DNA from 2 places in the Leeuwenhoekiella sp. ZYFB001 genome. Region 2 is predicted to be linked to the other one. Evidence: riboswitches for the same ligand, from Rfam matches in the RefSeq annotation. Region 2 holds a riboswitch; the other holds the start of a gene.
The links. Region 2 has a riboswitch for thiamine pyrophosphate ahead of pnuC (nicotinamide riboside transporter PnuC). Riboswitches for the same ligand answer to the same signal wherever they lie in the genome.
Positions count from the first base shown of each region.

Region 1: another riboswitch for thiamine pyrophosphate. It lies ahead of thiM (hydroxyethylthiazole kinase); the one in region 2 lies ahead of pnuC (nicotinamide riboside transporter PnuC).

Region 1 is NZ_CP050460.1:465,881-470,306, forward strand. It holds gene thiD (bifunctional hydroxymethylpyrimidine kinase/phosphomethylpyrimidine kinase) at 1-244, opposite strand, end outside; gene thiE (thiamine phosphate synthase) at 247-906, opposite strand; gene thiM (hydroxyethylthiazole kinase) at 909-1,703, opposite strand; TPP riboswitch at 1,754-1,848, opposite strand; gene HCN54_RS02025 (Na(+)-translocating NADH-quinone reductase subunit F) at 1,901-2,359, opposite strand; gene HCN54_RS02030 (DUF4982 domain-containing protein) at 2,420-4,426, opposite strand, start outside.
Region 2 is NZ_CP050460.1:2,075,402-2,079,827, forward strand. It holds gene glyA (serine hydroxymethyltransferase) at 1-416, opposite strand, end outside; gene fahA (fumarylacetoacetase) at 526-1,818, shown strand; TPP riboswitch at 1,898-2,009, shown strand; gene pnuC (nicotinamide riboside transporter PnuC) at 2,068-2,673, shown strand; gene HCN54_RS09075 (acyl-CoA dehydrogenase) at 2,651-3,655, shown strand; gene HCN54_RS09080 (3-oxoacyl-ACP synthase III family protein) at 3,732-4,426, opposite strand, start outside.

The DNA.
Region 1 (4,426 bases), 1.6 Mb from region 2:
CTATTTTTACAGCGCAAGGCGGAATATCTTCAAATATAGAATCCAGTTGCTCTTTTACAACAGAAGTAGGAATACTAAAAATGGACTGAACCCCCGTAGTATTCTGTACCGGAAGTGCGGTAAGCACTGTGGTGGCGTAGCAGCCTAATGCCGAAATGGTTTTAAGATCAGCCTGAATGCCGGCACCTCCGCTTCCGTCAAATCCGGCAATGCTTAAAACCGTAGGATATTTATAGTACTTCATAATTAATATGGTTTTACTGTGCGTGATTTCAGTCCTTTTTCAATCTCCAAGCGTAATTCTTTTGCAGCGCTTTTGGGATTTTTGGCAGCGCAAATCGCTGAAACTACCGCAATACAATCTGCTCCGGCTTCAATTACTTTTTTGACATTGGAAGCCTTCATATGACCAATGGCTACAAGCGGTTTTTGAGTGCTCGCTCTAATTTTTTCAATGCCATCTAAACCCCAGGTTGTAACGGTATCTGTTTTGGTAGCAGTGTCAAATACAGGACTTATTCCTAAATAATCTGAAGTATAGGTTTGCTCGTTATATAGCTGTTCAAGATATTCAATAGAATAGCCTAGAATCCCGCAAGATTCCCAAGCTACTTTTATTTTAGTTGGAGCAATATCTGAGTTCCCCACGTGAATCCCTGCTGCAGCGCTTTTTTGAGCCACCTCAAGATTATCGTTGATAATCAGCGGCACGTTATACGGCTGCAACACTTCTTTCAACTGCAGCGCTTTATTTAAGAAGGCTTCGGTAGTATCTTTTTTTTCGCGTAGCTGAATAAGATCAACACCACCTTGAACTGCGGCTTCTGCAACTTCGAGAAAATTTCTGCCCTGGCATGCTTCTTCAGAAATCACTAAATAAAGACGGTATGGAAATGCACTTGCCATACTTAATCTAGAATTTTGACGGTGTTTATATACTCCTCTTTGGTGATCGAATGCAATTTATCAAGAAGATGCGTTTGTAAACTTCCCGGGCCTTGAGAAGACTTGGCGGCAAGTTCCCCGGCGACTGCCATTAAAGAAGTAGCAGCAAGAGCGGCTTCTTTTTTATTAGGAATTACAGCAATAAATGCAGCAAGAATCGCCGTCGCAGAACATCCCATTCCGGTGATTTTAGTCATCAGCGCATCTCCGTTTTTAAGTTGATCAACACTTTCTTCAGAAACTACAATATCAACAGCACCTGATATTACGACTAAAGCGCCGTATTCTTTATTTAAAAATTGCGCAGCTTCAATGGCTTCCAGGCTAGAAGAAGTACTATCAACTCCTTTTGTGGCTGTGGTATTATGTTTTGCCAAAGCCAAAATTTCTGACGCATTGCCTCTGATCGCTGTAGGTTTTAGCGCCAGTAATTCGCTAAGTACTTCATCACGATACGCAGTAGCGCCAGCACCCACCGGATCTAAAATCCAGGGTTTGTTATTTTGATTTGCGGCTGCAACCGCCAATATCATAGATTCTACCCAGTATTCATCAAGGGTACCAATATTAATCACCAAAGCCTGGCAGATGGCTTGCATACTTTGCATTTCGGGATGAGCGTGGGCCATTATAGGGGAAGCGCCTACCGCAAGTAAGGCGTTTGCGGTATTATTCATCACAACATAATTGGTGATATTTTGTACCAACGGAGCTTGCTCGCGAACACTGGTAATATGCTTAAAAAGTAACTCTTTCATAGATTGATTTTAAAAGTTCAATGGCTATAGAGTTACTTCTAGAGTAGAAGTGCAATGTAGATACTTTTCCCTACGCTGGTCTCAACCAAACAGGTTCAAAGGGACTGTCTCAATTCTAGTTGCTAGAATACCCCTAAAGCCAAATCAAAGATAAATGTTCTGCACGGAATGCAGTAAAATAAGCGTGGATAATTAAGTTATGGCAAAGCCAAAAAATCATTTACCGGTTGGTTATTTTCAAACTCAAAGAGTTTAGAATAATCCATAGCATTTGGAATCTGGTCCAGTTTGCAGAGCAATGCTACTGCTTGGCACATTCCATTGAACATCACTTCTTTTGAAGTGCGATCAACAGTAACTTCTGAACGTCTAGAAAGCGGAAGCGAATACCCGCAACCTTCTAAAAATGCTGCTTCGATCTGAAGTAATTCTAGAGGTGAGTAGCCCGCGAATGTTCTACCTAAAGATTGATGCACTTTACCCACATAGGTAAGTTTATTGCTTCCGTGGCCTTCCGTAAGGTGTTTCCAGCTGTCTGTATTATCTAGAATATTTCCTACAGCACAACTTTTACAACATTCAGGATTGAGGGTGTCATTATGAAATGCTTTGTATAATTTTTGAATAGCGAGGTCAAATCGAGCGGTAGCGTGCATCATCTTTTTCTTTTTTATAAAGTTACGAAATTCAAAACGAAGCTTTACTATGCAAAATCATCAAAGCGTGGTTATCGAGATAGTTGCCTTTTTAAGCTGTTTGCCTGACACTTCAAGATTAAGGTTTCCGGGGTTTTTAGTGCTTTCTACAAGAACCACGAGTTTGCCGCTAAAAAGTTTCATCTGAGGCTCATAAAACGATGCTAAAGAAGTAGGATCACCGTTACAAACCGCTTTAAAATTACCTTTACCGGTAACTTTAAACTTCAATGCGTTTGTTGCAGTGGGGCAGGGGTTGCCGTTTTTGTCAACCACAGAAACCGTAACAAAGCTAAGGTCTTTTCCGTTTGCAGTGATGGTTTTTCGGTCTGCTTCCAAAATAATTTGATGAGGTTTTCCCGCAGTTTTAATGGTTTTTTCAGCAGCTTGCTTTCCATTTTTATCAAGCGCGACCACTTTTAGTGTACCGGGTTCATAGATAACATCATTCCACATCAGGCGATACCGTGTTTGCGGTGTAGAATCATTTTTGATACGAATTCCTTGGCTTTTTCCGTTTACAAAAAGCTCGGCGCGGTCATAACTGGTGTATACAAAAACCGGAGTTTTTTTGCCCTCGCGACCTTCCCAATTCCAATGGGGTAACATATGAAGCGTTTCATCTTCTGTATTCCAACGGCTGCGGTAGAGATAATACCTGTCTTTTGGTATTCCTGCAAGGTCGATCATCCCAAAATACGAACTTCGAGAAGGCCAGCTGGTGTCATAAGGCGTGGGTTCACCAAGATAGTCAAAACCGGTCCAAACAAACTCCCCAATCACCCAAGGTTTATCATCTTGCATAATAAAATCTGTCTCCGGAAGATTTGACCAACTGCAATATTCGAGATCGTACGACGAACTTTGAAAATCAGGATATTCTTTCATACTCGCTTTTTCAACAGGGAATTTGTAAATGCCTCGCGAACTCACCGTTGAAGCAGTTTCTGAACCCAAAATAAAGCCCTGCGGAAACTTTTCATAAGCTTCTTCATACAGATGGACGCGGTAGTTTAAGCCGGGAATATCCAGAATGGCGCCAAAACCAGACTCCATTGTGGCTTTTACTTGATCCATACCCACGGTAACGGGGCGTGTAGGATCTTCCCGGTGAAAAATATTTTGCAACCATAAGGCGCGTTTTACCCCGGCGCTTCCGTACTGATCGGGCACCTCGTTACCGGCGCTCCACATAACAATAGAAGGATGATTGCGCGTAGCGCGCACAAGATTTACTACATCTTTTTCGGCGTAGTCATCAAAAAACCGATTGTAGCCATTTTTTACTTTAGGTTTTTTCCATTCGTCAAAGCTTTCCGCCAGAAATAAAAAACCCATTTCATCTGCTAATTCCAGTTGCTCAAATGAAGGCATATTATGCGCACTGCGAATGGCGTTACACCCCAGATCTTTTAAAATTTGCATTTGCCTGCGCAACGCTGCTTTGTTGACGGCAGTGCCTAAAGGTCCTAAATCGTGATGCAAGCAAACACCCTTAAATTTACGGGTTTCGCCATTGAGCTGAAAACCGTTTTCTGCGGAATAATTGATGGATCGAATACCAAATTTTGTAGCAACTTCATCCTTAAGTTCGTCACCAGCATACAGCTGCGTTACGGCTTTGTAGAGGTATGGATTTTCAGGACTCCATAAACTGGGCTTCACAACTTTTAAATTTTGGTCAAATTGCTGATCGTAAGATACCGGTGTTTGCTGCTGAGCTACAACTAGATTTTGAGCATCATAAATGGTCGTTTTTAGACTAAGATTTTTACCGCTAAAATTCGTTTTGATGTTGACTTTAGCCACTTCTTGAGTAACAACCGGAGTTGTGATGGTAGTTCCCCATTGGTCTATACTTGCAGGGTCTTTGATGATTAAGCTCACAGGTCTGTACAAGCCTGCACCGGGATACCAACGCGATGAAAATTCGGCATTAGAAAGTTTTACAGCGAGCGTATTTTGACCTTCTAGAAGTGCGTCGCTGATATTAAAGTAAAAGTACGCATAGCCGTAAGCCCATTCGCC
Region 2 (4,426 bases):
ACCCCATAAAACACAGGATTATATAAGCGACCAGAAAAGTTTACCGGCGAACCGTGGGTCAAGTGACCTCCGTGTGCTAGATCAAAACCTAAAAAGGTTTCGCCAGGCTTCATACAAGCGTGAAATACTGCTGTATTTGCTTGTGATCCTGAGTGTGGTTGTACGTTTGCATAGTCTGCCCCAAAGAGTTCCTTAGCCCGGTCAATAGCAATTTGTTCTACTACATCTACTACTTCACAACCTCCATAGTAGCGCTTTCCGGGATACCCTTCGGCGTATTTATTAGTAAGCACAGAGCCCGCCGCTTCCATCACTTGTTCGCTGACGAAGTTCTCTGATGCAATTAACTCTAAACCATTAAGTTGACGTTGTTTTTCTTCCTGAATAAGATCAAAGATTTCAGTATCCCGTTGCATGCTTTATAAAGTTTGTTAAATTAGGTGCAAAAGTAGTCATTAGAATTGGTTGGTACTATTTTAATTCTATATTTGAAATGAGCATTTACTAACATTTTATCAAGAATTTATGCCTTCCAAAGCAAACGACCCTAAACGTAAAACCTGGTTAGAGACCCCTACGCATACTGATTTTCCTATTCAAAATATTCCATTTGGCGTATTTCTTACCCGTGATGATATCATTACCATTGGTACCCGAATTGGAGATTATGCAATTGACTTGGGTGCGCTGCATCAACTGGGCTACTTTGAAGGAATCCCGCTTACCGATGATATCTTCCTACAAGATACCTTGAACGATTTTATTGCTGACGGGCGCAAAACCTGGCGTGCCGTGCGCAATCGGATTTCTCATATTTTTGAGGAAAGCAATGCTGATTTACGCGATAATGAAGAACACCGGGATATCGTAATTTTTGAATTGAATGAAGTAGAGATGCAACTTCCTGTTCAGATTGGAGATTATACTGATTTTTACAGCAGTAAAGAACACGCTACCAATGTGGGTAAAATCTTTCGCGGTGGCGAAAATGCGTTAATGCCTAACTGGATGCATATGCCGGTTGCCTATCACGGAAGAAGCAGCTCGATCATTCCTTCAGGAATACCGGTGCACAGACCGCAAGGGCAAAAGCTCCCTAACGGAGCGACTAAACCTATATTTGGTCCGTCGCGCCAGTTGGATTTTGAATTGGAGATGGCATTTATCACTACTGATGCTAATGAGTTAGGTCAACCCATTCCTGCAGATCAGGCTGAAGAATACATCTTTGGGATGGTATTGTTTAATGACTGGAGTGCGCGCGACATTCAGCGTTGGGAATATGTGCCTCTTGGACCCTTTTTAGGAAAAAACTTTGCTTCGTCTGTTTCTCCTTGGATCGTAACTCTTGACGCCTTAGAACCCTTTAGAACTACAAGTCCGAAGCCCGAAGAAGAACTGCTTCCTTATCTGAATTATTCAGGAAAAAAGACTTTTGATATCAATCTTCAGGTGAGTATCAAGCCCGAAGACAAAGCGGAAACCATCGTGAGTAAATCTAATTTCAAATATCTTTATTGGAATATGAGTCAGCAATTGGCGCATCACACCATCAATGGTTGTCCCGTAAATAGTGGAGATATGATGGGCAGTGGTACCATTTCTGGACCTACTCCTGATTCTTACGGCTCAATGCTTGAACTCAGCTGGAAAGGTTCAAAACCAGTAAAACTTTCCGAAGGTGGCGACCGAAAATATATTGAAGATAATGATACCGTAATCGTGCGTGGACACTGTGAGAAAGCCGGTGCAGCCCGCATAGGGTTTGGAGAAGTAGCCACAAAGATCCTACCCGTGTTTAAACACAAGAAAAAATAAAACCAAAACATACTCATTAAAAAACGCGCTAAATCCTTAAATATTTAGCGCGTTTTTAAATTGTAGACACGTACCTTTACACCACAAAATGGGGTGCTTGCTCTAATGATGCAGGCTGAGATGATACCCAGAGGCTTTACCTCGCACCTGATCCGGTTAGTACCGGCGTAGGGATTTTAAACGACACCACTCGTGTGCTTCTGCCCTTAGGGCTCATCTCCTCATTCAATACATTTTTAACTGATCACAATGGAGGAGTTTTTTATGGATTTTGTATGGTTGCAATGGATTGGGACCGCCTTTGGCGTTACTCAGGTCTTGCTCGCTCGCAAAAACAACGTCAACAACTATATTTTTGGAATCATAGGTATTCTCATCGGTATTTGGGTACTCTATCACTCCAAGCTGTATGCAGATATTTTACTGCACCTCTACTATCTGGTGATGAGTATTTATGGATATCTGTATTGGAAATTTGGCAAAGAAAAGCAAGAAGCGCCAATCGCCTATTCTAAACGTGATGAACACCTAAAAGCCGGCGGTATTGTCTTGGGCTGTTTTGTGTTGATGAGCTACTGGCTCACACAACATACAGATTCTGATGTGCCGTATCTGGATGCCGTTGTGAGCGCCTTTGCCTGGGCAGGAATGTGGTTGATGGCCAAACGTAAGATCGAGAATTGGGTGTACCTCAACATCAGCAATATCATTTCAATCCCATTATTGATCTATAAAGAATTGTACATCTACGCAGGTCTCACAGTCTTTCTCTTCATCGTTGGTACTTCGGGCTATTTAAAATGGCGTAAACTCATCAAACAAAATCATTCGCATGCAGCATTGGCACAATCTTAAAACCTGTAACGGTCATCAAAAAGTTTTTGATGCGGAAACGCTAAAAGCTATCGCAGCGGCAAAACTTTGGAATATTTGGGTGCCAAAAACACACGGCGGACTAGAATTAGATCTTACCGAAGGTTTACGTACACTTCAACAGCTCGCCAGCATTGACGGAAGCTTAGGTTGGACGGTCACGCTGTGTAGCGGTGCTAATTATTTCATCGGGAATTTACAACCGGAAACAGCCGGAGAACTCTTCAATCCTAATGAAGTTACCATTCTGGGAGGAAGTGGCGGACTCTTTGGCTTCGCCGAAAAAAAAGGAGATGCTTACCTCCTCAACGGAACTTGGAAATATGCTACCGGAGCACCTTACCTTACGCACTTCACTTTAAATGCAAAGATCATTGAAGACGGAAGAGAATTAAAAGATGACGATGGCGCTCCCATTTTTAGATCTTTTGTTATTCCGTGCGAAGCGGTGCGCATTATAGACGATTGGCACACGATGGGTTTACAAGCGACGGCTACACAATCTTTTGCGGTTACGGATTATCTGGTGCATCAAGATTATAGTTTTATCTACAATCGGTTTTATCTGCCTCAAGATATTTTTAAGATCAACTTCAGGGTTTTTGCAGATCTAACACTTTGGGTAAATTATATTGGCATGGTGCAACATCACCTGGCGGAAGCCTCAAAACTTCTAGACGAAAAAACACTAGAAGATCCGCATAAAAACACTACCGAAGCCGAAGATTTACTTTATAAATATGCAAATGAAGTCGAAGCGGCAACGGCTGACAATGCTTCGTTTGCAGATGATCAAATCGAAGCATTACATACGGCAGCAGCAGCTTCGGTTAAACGGCTATCTAAAATCCTGATGGAATTGCACCCGCTTTTGGGAATTAAAGCGGCACAAGTGGAGCATCCGCTCAATCAGATTTTCAGGGATTATTTTACCGCAACACAGCATCATATTTTTACACGATAAAACGAATTATAAAGCATAAAAAAGGAACCACATTGGTTCCTTTTTGTTTAACATATTTAAAATGATCGTTAGTTCATTACCATTTTATTATAGCGCTTGCCCAGGTAAATCCGCTACCAAAGGCAGCCAAGACTACCGTATCGCCTTCTTTGATTTTCCCTTCCTCCCAAGCTTCGGTTAACGCAATAGGTATAGACGCCGCAGTGGTATTTCCATATTTCTGAATATTGTTAAATACCTGATTGTCCTTCAGCTTAAATTGTTTTTGCACAAACTGCGAAATACGCAAATTAGCCTGATGCGGAATCAACATATCAATATCTTCTGCTGTGAGTTTGTTTTGTTGCAAACCTTCGTTGATCACTTCTGCAAAACGCACCACGGCATTTTTAAATACAAACTGTCCGTTCATATACGGATAATAGGGTATATCCTCTTGCGGATCTTTCTCGATCAACTCAGGTACCCACTCCATCGTACTAGGTCCTTTAAGTGAAAGCTCTAGCGCGTGCGCTCCCTCACTATGCAAATGCGTAGATAAAATACCTTTGTTATTATCTTCTTCTCGAGTGAGCACAGCAGCTCCTGCCCCATCACCAAAGATCACCGAAACACTACGCCCGCGCGTGGTCATATCTAAACCACCACTATGATTTTCAGAGCCTATCACGAGAATGTTTTTATACATTCCGGTTTTGATAAATTGGTCTGCTGTAGAAAGCGCATAAACAAAACCACTACATTGGTTACGAACGTCGAGCGCCGGTACCG